Regions from separate parts of the Exiguobacterium sp. s101 genome, predicted to be linked through region 3. Evidence: riboswitches for the same ligand, from Rfam matches in the RefSeq annotation. Region 3 holds a riboswitch; each other region holds the start of a gene.
What was found. A riboswitch is a leader RNA that binds a small molecule or an ion and turns the genes downstream of it on or off. The one in region 3 is predicted to bind thiamine pyrophosphate.

Region 1 (3,124 bases), on a different contig from region 3:
TTCGGTAAAAACGTGACGCCGAGTTGTTCGAGTCGTGCGACTTCCGCTTTGAGGTCATCCACATAGATCGCAAAATGGACGGGACCGGCCATATGTTTCGAATAATCTTGTAACGTTTCATTCGTTTTAGCAGTCTGGAGCTCGATATAAAAATCACCGAGCTTGAGCCAACTGTTGAAGTCACGCGTATGGAAGTTTCGCGACTCTTGGACAAGTTCAAAACCGAGTGCTTCGTAAAATGTCTTGGACGCAAGATAGTCAGGCGTTTGGATACAGATATGATGGATTTGTTTCATTAGGATGGTTCCTCTCATTCAATTTTGATGAAGTGTACGATATGGCCTAGTCAAATACTAAGCGGATGAAGCTATGATGTGAAAAAGACGACAACTTCCCATTTATTTTAGTGTACCGAACGCGTGCTTTTGAAGATACGGGGTAAGAAACTTTTTACGGAAGAAATCGTATGGAAGAGAGAAAAGGATAGAAACCAATGAGGTGAAAGCATGAAAGGAAATGAAATCACGATTCAACCGATTGATGCAGTCAATCGAGATGCGGTCATCGCTCTGACAGTGGACGAGAAACAATCCCGATTCATCGAGACAAATGCCGAGTCGCTTCAAGAGATGGCTGAGGATACGAAATATAATTGGCAGAGCTATGCATTTTATGACGGTGAGCGACCGGTTGGCTTCATGATGGTCGGAGCAGAAAACCAGACAGAACGGTATGTGTGGCTCGATCGTTTCATGATGGATCAAAACGAACAGGGGAAAGGTGTTGGAACGAAGTGCCTACGCATGGCGGTGGACTGGATTCAGACAAAATATGATGTCGATGATATCATCCTGAGCCTCCATCAAGAGAATGAAGCTGCGAAACGATTTTATGCGAAGAACGGCTTTGTCGACAGCGGCTTAATTGATGAATGGAATGGTGAAGCGATTTGGGTCTATCATACAAAAAACCGACCGTCATGAGTCGGTCGGATTCTCGGCTGGACTTGTTGTTTTTGTAGCATTCATGCCCATCGAAAAGAGAACGATAGCTGCAAAGAAGAATAGGGTAACGAACCAGTTTTGGAGAAACGGATCGACAAACGTCGGTTTTTCCAACCAACTCCCGGTTGAGATTTCGGCGTACCAACGTATGTAGAGTGCGATGCGTTCGAGTGTGTATAAGAGTCCGGACAAAAACAACAACATACCACCCGCTACAAGTTGATTGAAACGAGACATAAAACCCCTCCTCTATAGATGTTGTCTATAGTTTACCATTTCCATCCAATTGAGGGGCTTTTATTTGAGTATACTCGGTCGCAACTGTTTGACGCGTGACAAGACGAGCCAACCGAGAAGCGCGCCGGTCAAACTAGAGGCCAGGAACGCCGGGACGAAGAAGAAAGCACCGAACGTCGAGCCCATCAACAGTTTCGCGTACGGGACGGCAATCAACGAAGCGATAACCCCAGTCCCGATGATTTCTCCGAGAGCGGCAGCATAGAAGCGGTTCGTGCGAACGAAGAAAATGCCGGCAAGAAACGCGCCAATCATGCCACCGGGGAACGCGAGCAGTGACCCTGTGCCGGTCATGACGCGAATGAGTCCGGTCACGAATGCGACGAGGACGGCTCCGATTGGGCCGATGGTGACTGCGGCAATCACGTTCACCATATGCTGAATCGGATAAGCGCGGGCGACACCTGTGGGAATCGAGATGAACATCGAGCCGACGACGGCGATGGCCACGAGCATCGCCATCCAAGTGAGTTGTTGAATACGCATGAATAATCTCCTTTCAAAATAAAAACGCCACGTTTCCAGACGGAAAAATGGCGTGGATATACAGAGACGTATCCCAAGCCACTTCCCTACGCTGGTATGAGCCAGATCAGGTTCAAAGGGTCCGGCACAATGCCGTCTCAGCCCGAAGGCTCCCCTAGTGGTCGTTTATTGATTTGAGTATAGCATAGCTAAAATCGGAAAATGGGCGAAATTATCCCTCATTCTTGGCTAACAGGTCCTCATAGTCCTTCTCGTTCCAAAAGAGCGGTGAGATGGATTCGGGACCTTTTAATATTTCTCCATCCTGGTCGTATACGATGGCATATCCGCTCGCGACATCGAATACGAACAAGTCGGCAGTGACTTCGGTCACGCCGTTCCCGGCGATGATCACGTCATCGATTGGGTCCCGGGCCAGTTCGACGCCCGCTTCATCGAGTTCGACGAGGAGGGCTGACGTGTAGGCATGGCGGTCATAGACCGTTTGGAATTCATCCTGCGTGAGGACGACATCGGTAGGTGGAGCACTTGTACCGAATTTACGATTTTCAATCTCTTCGACGTATTGAAGGAAGGATTCCTCCTGCCAGAATAGCGGAGCGACCGACTCAGATCCATTGATCACCGTTCCGTCCTGATTATCGAAAATGGTAGCATACGTCCCGTCATCGAGCTTGAATGGGTAAATATCCGCATACGTATGCTCGAGGCCGTTTCCGGCGATGATGACGCGTTCGAACGTCTCGCGAAACGGTTTGATTCCTTGTTGTTCAAGGGCAGTAAGGAGCGGTTTCGTTTGTTCATATTGGTCATAGACGTCTTTAAAGTCCTCACGTGTCCATTCTGTGATGGGTTCATCCGGTGATTCGATTGGAATCGGATTGTCTGCCACTGTATCCGTACAACCTGTGAGTAAAAGTGCACTTAATCCGAACATCGCCCATCGTCTCATGATTTCATCCCCTCAACTTACATTTTCCACCATTTTATCATTCATGACGAAAAAGCAGAACCTGTGCACATTCTCACTCGGGGTGAGGACGTGTCGCATAGTGATCGAGTGTGTTCTTGAAGTGAAGTATATCGTCTTCAGAAATCGTCACACCTGAGGAGGTGCCGTAGCGAACCGCATGATAAACAGATGGGTTCATCGGTAAATCGATGCGTTGGAACCACTCTTGCAATGTCTCATGAGCACGCAATCGTTTGACTGGTACGAGAGATTGGTTGAATGTGATCAATACATCGCGAATCGGGACGTTCGTGAACGCTGTGAGCGTCGAAATGGACGAAGCGTTCTGGTTCTGCACATCTTGTGGGTACAAGTCTGTGCTTGA
Region 2 (3,124 bases), on a different contig from region 3:
CTCGCTAGCTCACCGGAATAAGTATAGCCTGACATGGCGGTCACCGTCGCTTTAAGGGCGTTCTTTTCGACTGCTAGACAAGCTCCGACCACTGCACTGAGTAAACATCCCGTACCGGTCGTCTCAGTCATGCGTTTCGTCCCGCCGTGTATTTCCATGACGACGTTCCCGTCGCTGACCATATCTTCTTTTCCAGTCACGGCCACGACACATCCGTATCGTTTCGCTGCTTCAAGCGCCAATTGTCGCGGTTCGCATGCGCCGTCTCCAGCATCGACACCACGAGCTGCCCAATCGACACCAATCAACGTCGCGATTTCTCCTGCATTTCCTCGAATGGCCGTGACACGCACGTGACGCAAAATACGTTCGACCACATCTCGTCGGAATGACGTCGCCCCGACTCCGACCGGGTCGAGTACAATGGGGCATTCTGCCTCGTTCGCCGCCTGCCCTGCACGAATCATCGTGGCTTCGGTCATCGTACTAAGTGTCCCGATATTTAACACGAGCGCATCACTTATAAATGTCATCTCTGCCACTTCTTCGATTGCATCCGCCATGACGGGAGAGGCACCGATGGCGAGCAGTCCATTCGCCGAAAAATTCGCCACGACTGTGTTCGTGATGTTGTGAACGAGCGGTGCCTGCTTCCGAATCTCACTCCAAATCTCATGTCTCATTGGTTGACCTCCTGTGACAATGTCCACGACTCAAGTGTCCAAGCCATTTCCCAAAAAGCGACTTCGTAATAGCAACTCTTCAAGAACAGTTTCGTATAACGCACACGCTCTTCTTCTGTCGCTTGTCCTGCGAGCTCATCTAATCGATCGATTTGTTCTTCCACCAATTCACGGAACCACTCTGAGCCATACGTCGCAATCCAGGCCGAATAAATCGGATGATCAGGACGCTTGTCTTTAAGACGTTCGCCAATCTCGTAATACACCCAGTAGCACGGAAGGATCGACGCGAGCACGTCCCCGAGTGTCGGTCCTGCCTGTTGCATATGGAGCGCATACGCATAAGTGGTCGGAGCCGGCTCGAATGTCGCCAATTCGACATCCGTCACGTCGAGCATCGTAAAGAACTCTCGATGAAGTGAGAGTTCCGCCTCAATCGTGTGTAAGGCATGTGTTAAAAAACGGCTTGATAGTTCCATCGTCGGTGCGAGCGTCGCCCCCTTCGCCTGCACTTTCGAAAACTGATTCAAATAATAAGAGTCTTGCATGACGTAATGTCTGAACTTCTTCTCATCGAGCGTTCCTTCTCCGAGTGAACGGACAAACGGGTGATGAAAGCTTGCTTCAAACAATCCATCTGCTTCCTGACGTAAGTGATCTGTAAATTTCATATGAAATCCCCCTTATAACAGATAAAAGACGCCGCCTCCCATAACGGAAGCGGCGTCTCGAACAGTCATATCTAGGTGAAGCCATATGAGTCGTTTCGCCCACTTCCCTACGCTAGCGTGAACTAGATCAGGTTCAAAGGGTCTGGACCATGTCCATCTCAGCCGCGTAACGCGACTCCCCTAGTGGCAAACATTATGAAATTCAGTCGTCTTCGACCACATTCTATCAATTTTTTCATCAATTGCAAACCTTTTCCGATCCCGTTTTTCATTCTTCGCTTCGGGAATGGGTAAGGAAGCACATTGATAAGAAAAGGATGTGGACAGAATGAATACGATTTTATTGACGATTGCATTACTCTTCATCAGCTTGAACGTGTTTTGGTTTTTCAAACGTCAAACGTATAAACAGACAGGATTTGATGGGAGGTTGTTCGCTCAGTTATTCGTCAGCCTATTTGGTGTCATGTTAGGGTTCACGTTGATTTATTATGCGCTATCTCGCGATTCAGTCATTCTTGTGACCTCACTCGAATCCATGAATGCTGTCGAACCGACTTGGGAAAACCTCCTGTACTTCAGCGGGGTCACCCTACTATCGATTGGCTTTGGTGATTTGTTGCCAATCGGATTGACCCGATTATTCGCTATCATCGAAGGCGCAATCGGTATTTTATTACCGAGTGCCTTCTTCATCAAATCGATGTATCAGAAAGACGAGTGAAGATTTTCTAGCGTCCGGTGATGAGCAAAAACATATTGAACGCGACGAGACCAAGAGGAAGCATCGCAACCAAAACGATTGGCCATTTCTTTAAACGAATGCCGACAAAGAGGACGAGACTTCCGACTAAAAGGGCAATAAATGTCGTATATGGATTCATGAAAAAACGCTCCTTTCTCTATAAGGAGCGTTTCCCGGCTCTCGCCGTCATTAATCGTTCGAATGTCGAAGTGTTGCACATGCAGCACGGACGCGTCTCGCTTCTTCCTCCCGAAATACGAAATGTCCTTGTTCGGCGACGCGTTGCGCGCAAAAGAAAAAGAGTGATTGTAATCGGTCATGCGTGTCCTCAATGGCGCTCAGTTCAGCCGAGGCATACGTCGCCCCGAGCATCTCCCATAACTCTTCCGGTAAATGGTCGCGCATCCCGTCCCCTGACTTCCCAAGATTCACCGAGAAATCTGTCGCATAACCGATGTTCCATTCCATCATCTGACGGAGCATATTCCGCATGATGTCGAGGTGGTCGAGCGCATATAGCACTTGATGCCGCTTGATTCCTTTGACGACATAGAGCGACACCCACCAAAACTCATTCCAACAAGCCGCATACTCGTCAGCAGACGGATGTTTCACACGATACGATGTGTCTGACGGCGTCACATCTGGATGATTATCTCGGTCAAAGATGATTTGACTGAGCGAGTCGGCTTCGAGCATCGCTTCAAGTTGATCAACACGCCGAATCGTCAAATCAATACGGTGTCCGTCTACATATTGCACTAAAAACGTTACATGTCGTTCGGGATCAGACGTCTCAGGTGTCTGCATAATCAAGACCTCTCCAAACATGTCGATCCATGAGCGATCGGCCGCAACCGCTCTTACATCTTCTACGTAAAAGGCAAGATCGACATCCTGATACGGGTCTGGTCGGATGTTCGGATTGACGAGCGAGCCGTTCAAGACGACCGTTCGGATGTATTCACGTTCTGTTGCGAACGCAACCAGCTGTTCAATGATTTGTTCCGGCTTCATTCTACAAT
Region 3 (3,124 bases):
CGATTCCTCATTCTGATTGAGTCAAAACAGATCCATCCGATCATCGTCTTGACGAAGATGGACTTGCTGAGTGAAACAGAAACCGGACCGATTCAAGAGGCTGCGGATTGCTATCGTGCAATCGGATATGATGTGATTGAGACGTCAACGGAGCTTTCGGATGGAGTCGAGCAAGTACGGAGACTCTTTAAAGGGAAGACGAGTGTCTTCGCCGGGCAGACGGGCGTCGGAAAAAGTTCGCTACTGAATGCAGTCGCACCAGAACTCGAGTTAGCAACCGGTAAAATCTCCAAGTCGCTCGGTCGGGGGAAGCATACGACGCGTCATGTGACGTTGATTCAATTGGCGGACGGACTAGTAGCAGATACACCGGGATTTTCGAGTTTGGAGTTTCCACAGGAACTCGAGACTGATGAGCTCAGATGGTGTTTCCCGGAGTTTGTCGAACGACACGACGATTGCAAGTTCCGAGGATGTGTTCACATCAACGAACCAGGCTGCGCCATTAAACAAGCCGTTCAAGATGGTAAAATTGCTTCAACTCGCTACAATAATTATGTTACCTTTATGGAAGAGTTAAATGATCGAAAACGGAGGTATTGACAGATGATTAAAATTGCACCATCCATTTTAGCTGCCGATTTTGCCAATTTGGAGGCAGAAGTGAAAGCTGTTCAAGAAGCGGGAGCAGACTATATCCATTTCGATGTGATGGACGGTCAGTTCGTGCCAAACATTTCGATTGGTCTACCTGTGCTCGCGAGCTTACGTAAAAAATCAGATATGGTCCTCGATGTGCACTTGATGATTGACCAACCGGAGCGATACGTGGAAGATTTTGTGAAGGCAGGCGCGGATATCGTGACCGTTCATGTGGAAGCAACGAACCATTTGCATCGTGTCTTGCAACAAATCAAAGTGGCTGGTGCGAAATGTGGAGTCGTCTTGAATCCGCATACACCATTGTCGACAATCGAACATGTGCTCCCAGATGTTGATATGGTATTGCTCATGACCGTCAACCCAGGGTTTGGTGGACAAGCGTTCATTGAATCGGTCGTACCGAAAATTTCAGCGCTCAACCAACTGCGTCAGGATCGCCAACTTGATTTTGAAATTGAAATCGATGGTGGGGTCAACGAAGAGACGGCGAAACATTGCATCGATGCGGGTGCCGATGTACTAGTTGCCGGTTCGGCCATCTACAATCAACCGGATTATAAAGCAGCCATCGATAGCATTCGTGGCGCATCTCGTGTATAATCAACTATAGAACAACAAGATATTGTCGCAAGGGGTGTCACATGATGTGGCTGAGAGGCATACGCTAACCCTTTGAACCTGTTCCGTTCACACGGACGTAGGGATGTGGCGAAAATGCACGTTGCGAATCTAAGCAGCATGGCGTTTACGTCATGCTGCTTTTTGTCGTTCAAACAGTTAAAGGAGGAAGAAAGATGAAATCACGTTTTAAATTACAAGCGCTCATCGAAATTTCATTGTTTGCGGCGCTCGGGCTAATCTTTGATTTACTCATCCCATACCGCTTGCCACAAGGGGGCTCGATTAGTCTAGCGATGCTCCCGATCTTTGTGATGGCATTCCGTCACGGATTGAAAGGGGGACTTGCGACAGGTGCACTCGTCGGGACGCTTCAACTGTTGTTCGGTGCCTACATCTTCACGCCTGTACAGTTCTTGCTCGACTATACGGTCGCTTATGGCCTCGTCGGTATGGCGGGTGTGTTTGCTGGTCGTGTGAAACAGGCGGCCGGTCAAGGTGCAACAAAGACACTCGCGACATATTTGGTGCTCGGTGCCTTGATCGGGTCGGTGTTGCGTTACGCGGCACATGTCATCTCGGGTATCGTCTTTTTCGCCGAGTATGCGGAAGGCCCGGTCGTAGCGTATTCACTCGGTTATAACGCGACGTACATGGCCCCATCCTTTATTATTTCAGCCATCGTATTAGTATTACTCTTTACAACAGCTCCACGTTTCACACGTGTAGCTACACGGGACATTCGTCAATGAATGTCTTGATCGTCGCGGCAAGTCCGGAAGTTATTCCTTTACCGCGTCGTGCCGATTATGTCATCGGTGTTGATGGAGGTTATCAGAGACTGTTAGATGAAGGGATTGAACCGGACGTTGTGGTCGGAGATTTTGACTCGTTTGTGGGAAAACCACCGAAAGAAGCGTTACGCTATCCGTCCGAGAAAGATGTGACGGACCTTGAGATTGCGCTTCAGTTGGCAAGAGAGCGAGGGGCAACGAGGATGCACGTATACGGGGCGCTCGGTGGGCGAGTCGATATGACGTTCGCGAACGTCGGTTTGCTCGAGAAGTATCCTGAGATGGTTTTGCATGGGAATGGTCAAACAGTCTATCTCGTTAAAGCCGGTGATTATAGCTTTTCAAAAAAAGAAGGCTACTATTTGTCTTTCATACCTTGGAAGACAGCGACTATTTCTATTGATGGTGTCAAGTACCCGCTCGAACATCATGACATCAAGAGTGAAGAAGCGCTGACGATTTCCAATGAATGGACTGAAGCATTTGCCCGATTGACGGTTCATCGGGGGATCGTTCTCGTCATGGTCGTCAAAAAATAAGCAAAAAAAATCCCATCGGCGAATGCCGCTGGGATTTATTCGTTCGTGTATAAGTATTATACGCGTTCAACGAGACCAGATTTAAGTGCGCGAGCTGAAACCCAAACGCGTTTCGGTTTACCGTCAACGAGAATACGAACTTTTTGTACGTTCACACCCCAAGTACGTTTTGTCTTGTTGAGTGCGTGCGAACGGTTGTTACCTGATTTAGGTGATTTACCTGTTACGTAGCATTTACGTGCCATGCGTTTCCCCTCCTTTTTTATGTGGGTTCGTCCTAATAGACACTCGTTTATATTAGCACGGCTTTTTTCCCGATGCAACTAGAAAATCATACCATGACAAGAAAAAAACTTGACATTACTCGCAAGGATTTGAATAATGAATGAGGTTATCGCGCTAATTGACCGAGTTTCTGGAGCAGGTTCTTTTAATAACTAGGTACTTATTGTAGAATGTACATTAGGAATCATTCCGAATAAAGGAGGCTACTCCATATGGCAATTGAAA

Region 1: another riboswitch for thiamine pyrophosphate. It lies ahead of thiW (energy coupling factor transporter S component ThiW); the one in region 3 lies ahead of thiT (energy-coupled thiamine transporter ThiT).
Region 2: another riboswitch for thiamine pyrophosphate. It lies ahead of tenA (thiaminase II); the one in region 3 lies ahead of thiT (energy-coupled thiamine transporter ThiT).

Annotation. Positions count from the first base shown of each region.
Region 1 is NZ_JACSKX010000005.1:18,782-21,905, forward strand. It holds gene KNO76_RS05695 (VOC family protein) at 1-296, opposite strand, end outside; gene KNO76_RS05700 (GNAT family N-acetyltransferase) at 507-983, shown strand; gene KNO76_RS05705 (hypothetical protein) at 978-1,241, opposite strand; gene thiW (energy coupling factor transporter S component ThiW) at 1,302-1,787, opposite strand; TPP riboswitch at 1,854-1,953, opposite strand; gene KNO76_RS05715 (hypothetical protein) at 1,999-2,739, opposite strand; gene KNO76_RS05720 (hypothetical protein) at 2,813-3,124, opposite strand, start outside.
Region 2 is NZ_JACSKX010000005.1:47,736-50,859, reverse strand. It holds gene thiM (hydroxyethylthiazole kinase) at 1-683, opposite strand, end outside; gene tenA (thiaminase II) at 680-1,354, opposite strand; TPP riboswitch at 1,442-1,546, opposite strand; gene KNO76_RS05930 (ion channel) at 1,683-2,078, shown strand; gene KNO76_RS05925 (hypothetical protein) at 2,086-2,238, opposite strand; gene KNO76_RS05920 (aminoglycoside 6-adenylyltransferase) at 2,289-3,116, opposite strand; gene KNO76_RS05915 (pentapeptide repeat-containing protein) at 3,113-3,124, opposite strand, start outside.
Region 3 is NZ_JACSKX010000001.1:237,289-240,412, reverse strand. It holds gene rsgA (ribosome small subunit-dependent GTPase A) at 1-603, shown strand, start outside; gene rpe (ribulose-phosphate 3-epimerase) at 607-1,263, shown strand; TPP riboswitch at 1,284-1,384, shown strand; gene thiT (energy-coupled thiamine transporter ThiT) at 1,458-2,033, shown strand; gene KNO76_RS01235 (thiamine diphosphokinase) at 2,030-2,614, shown strand; gene rpmB (50S ribosomal protein L28) at 2,671-2,859, opposite strand; gene KNO76_RS01225 (Asp23/Gls24 family envelope stress response protein) at 3,112-3,124, shown strand, end outside.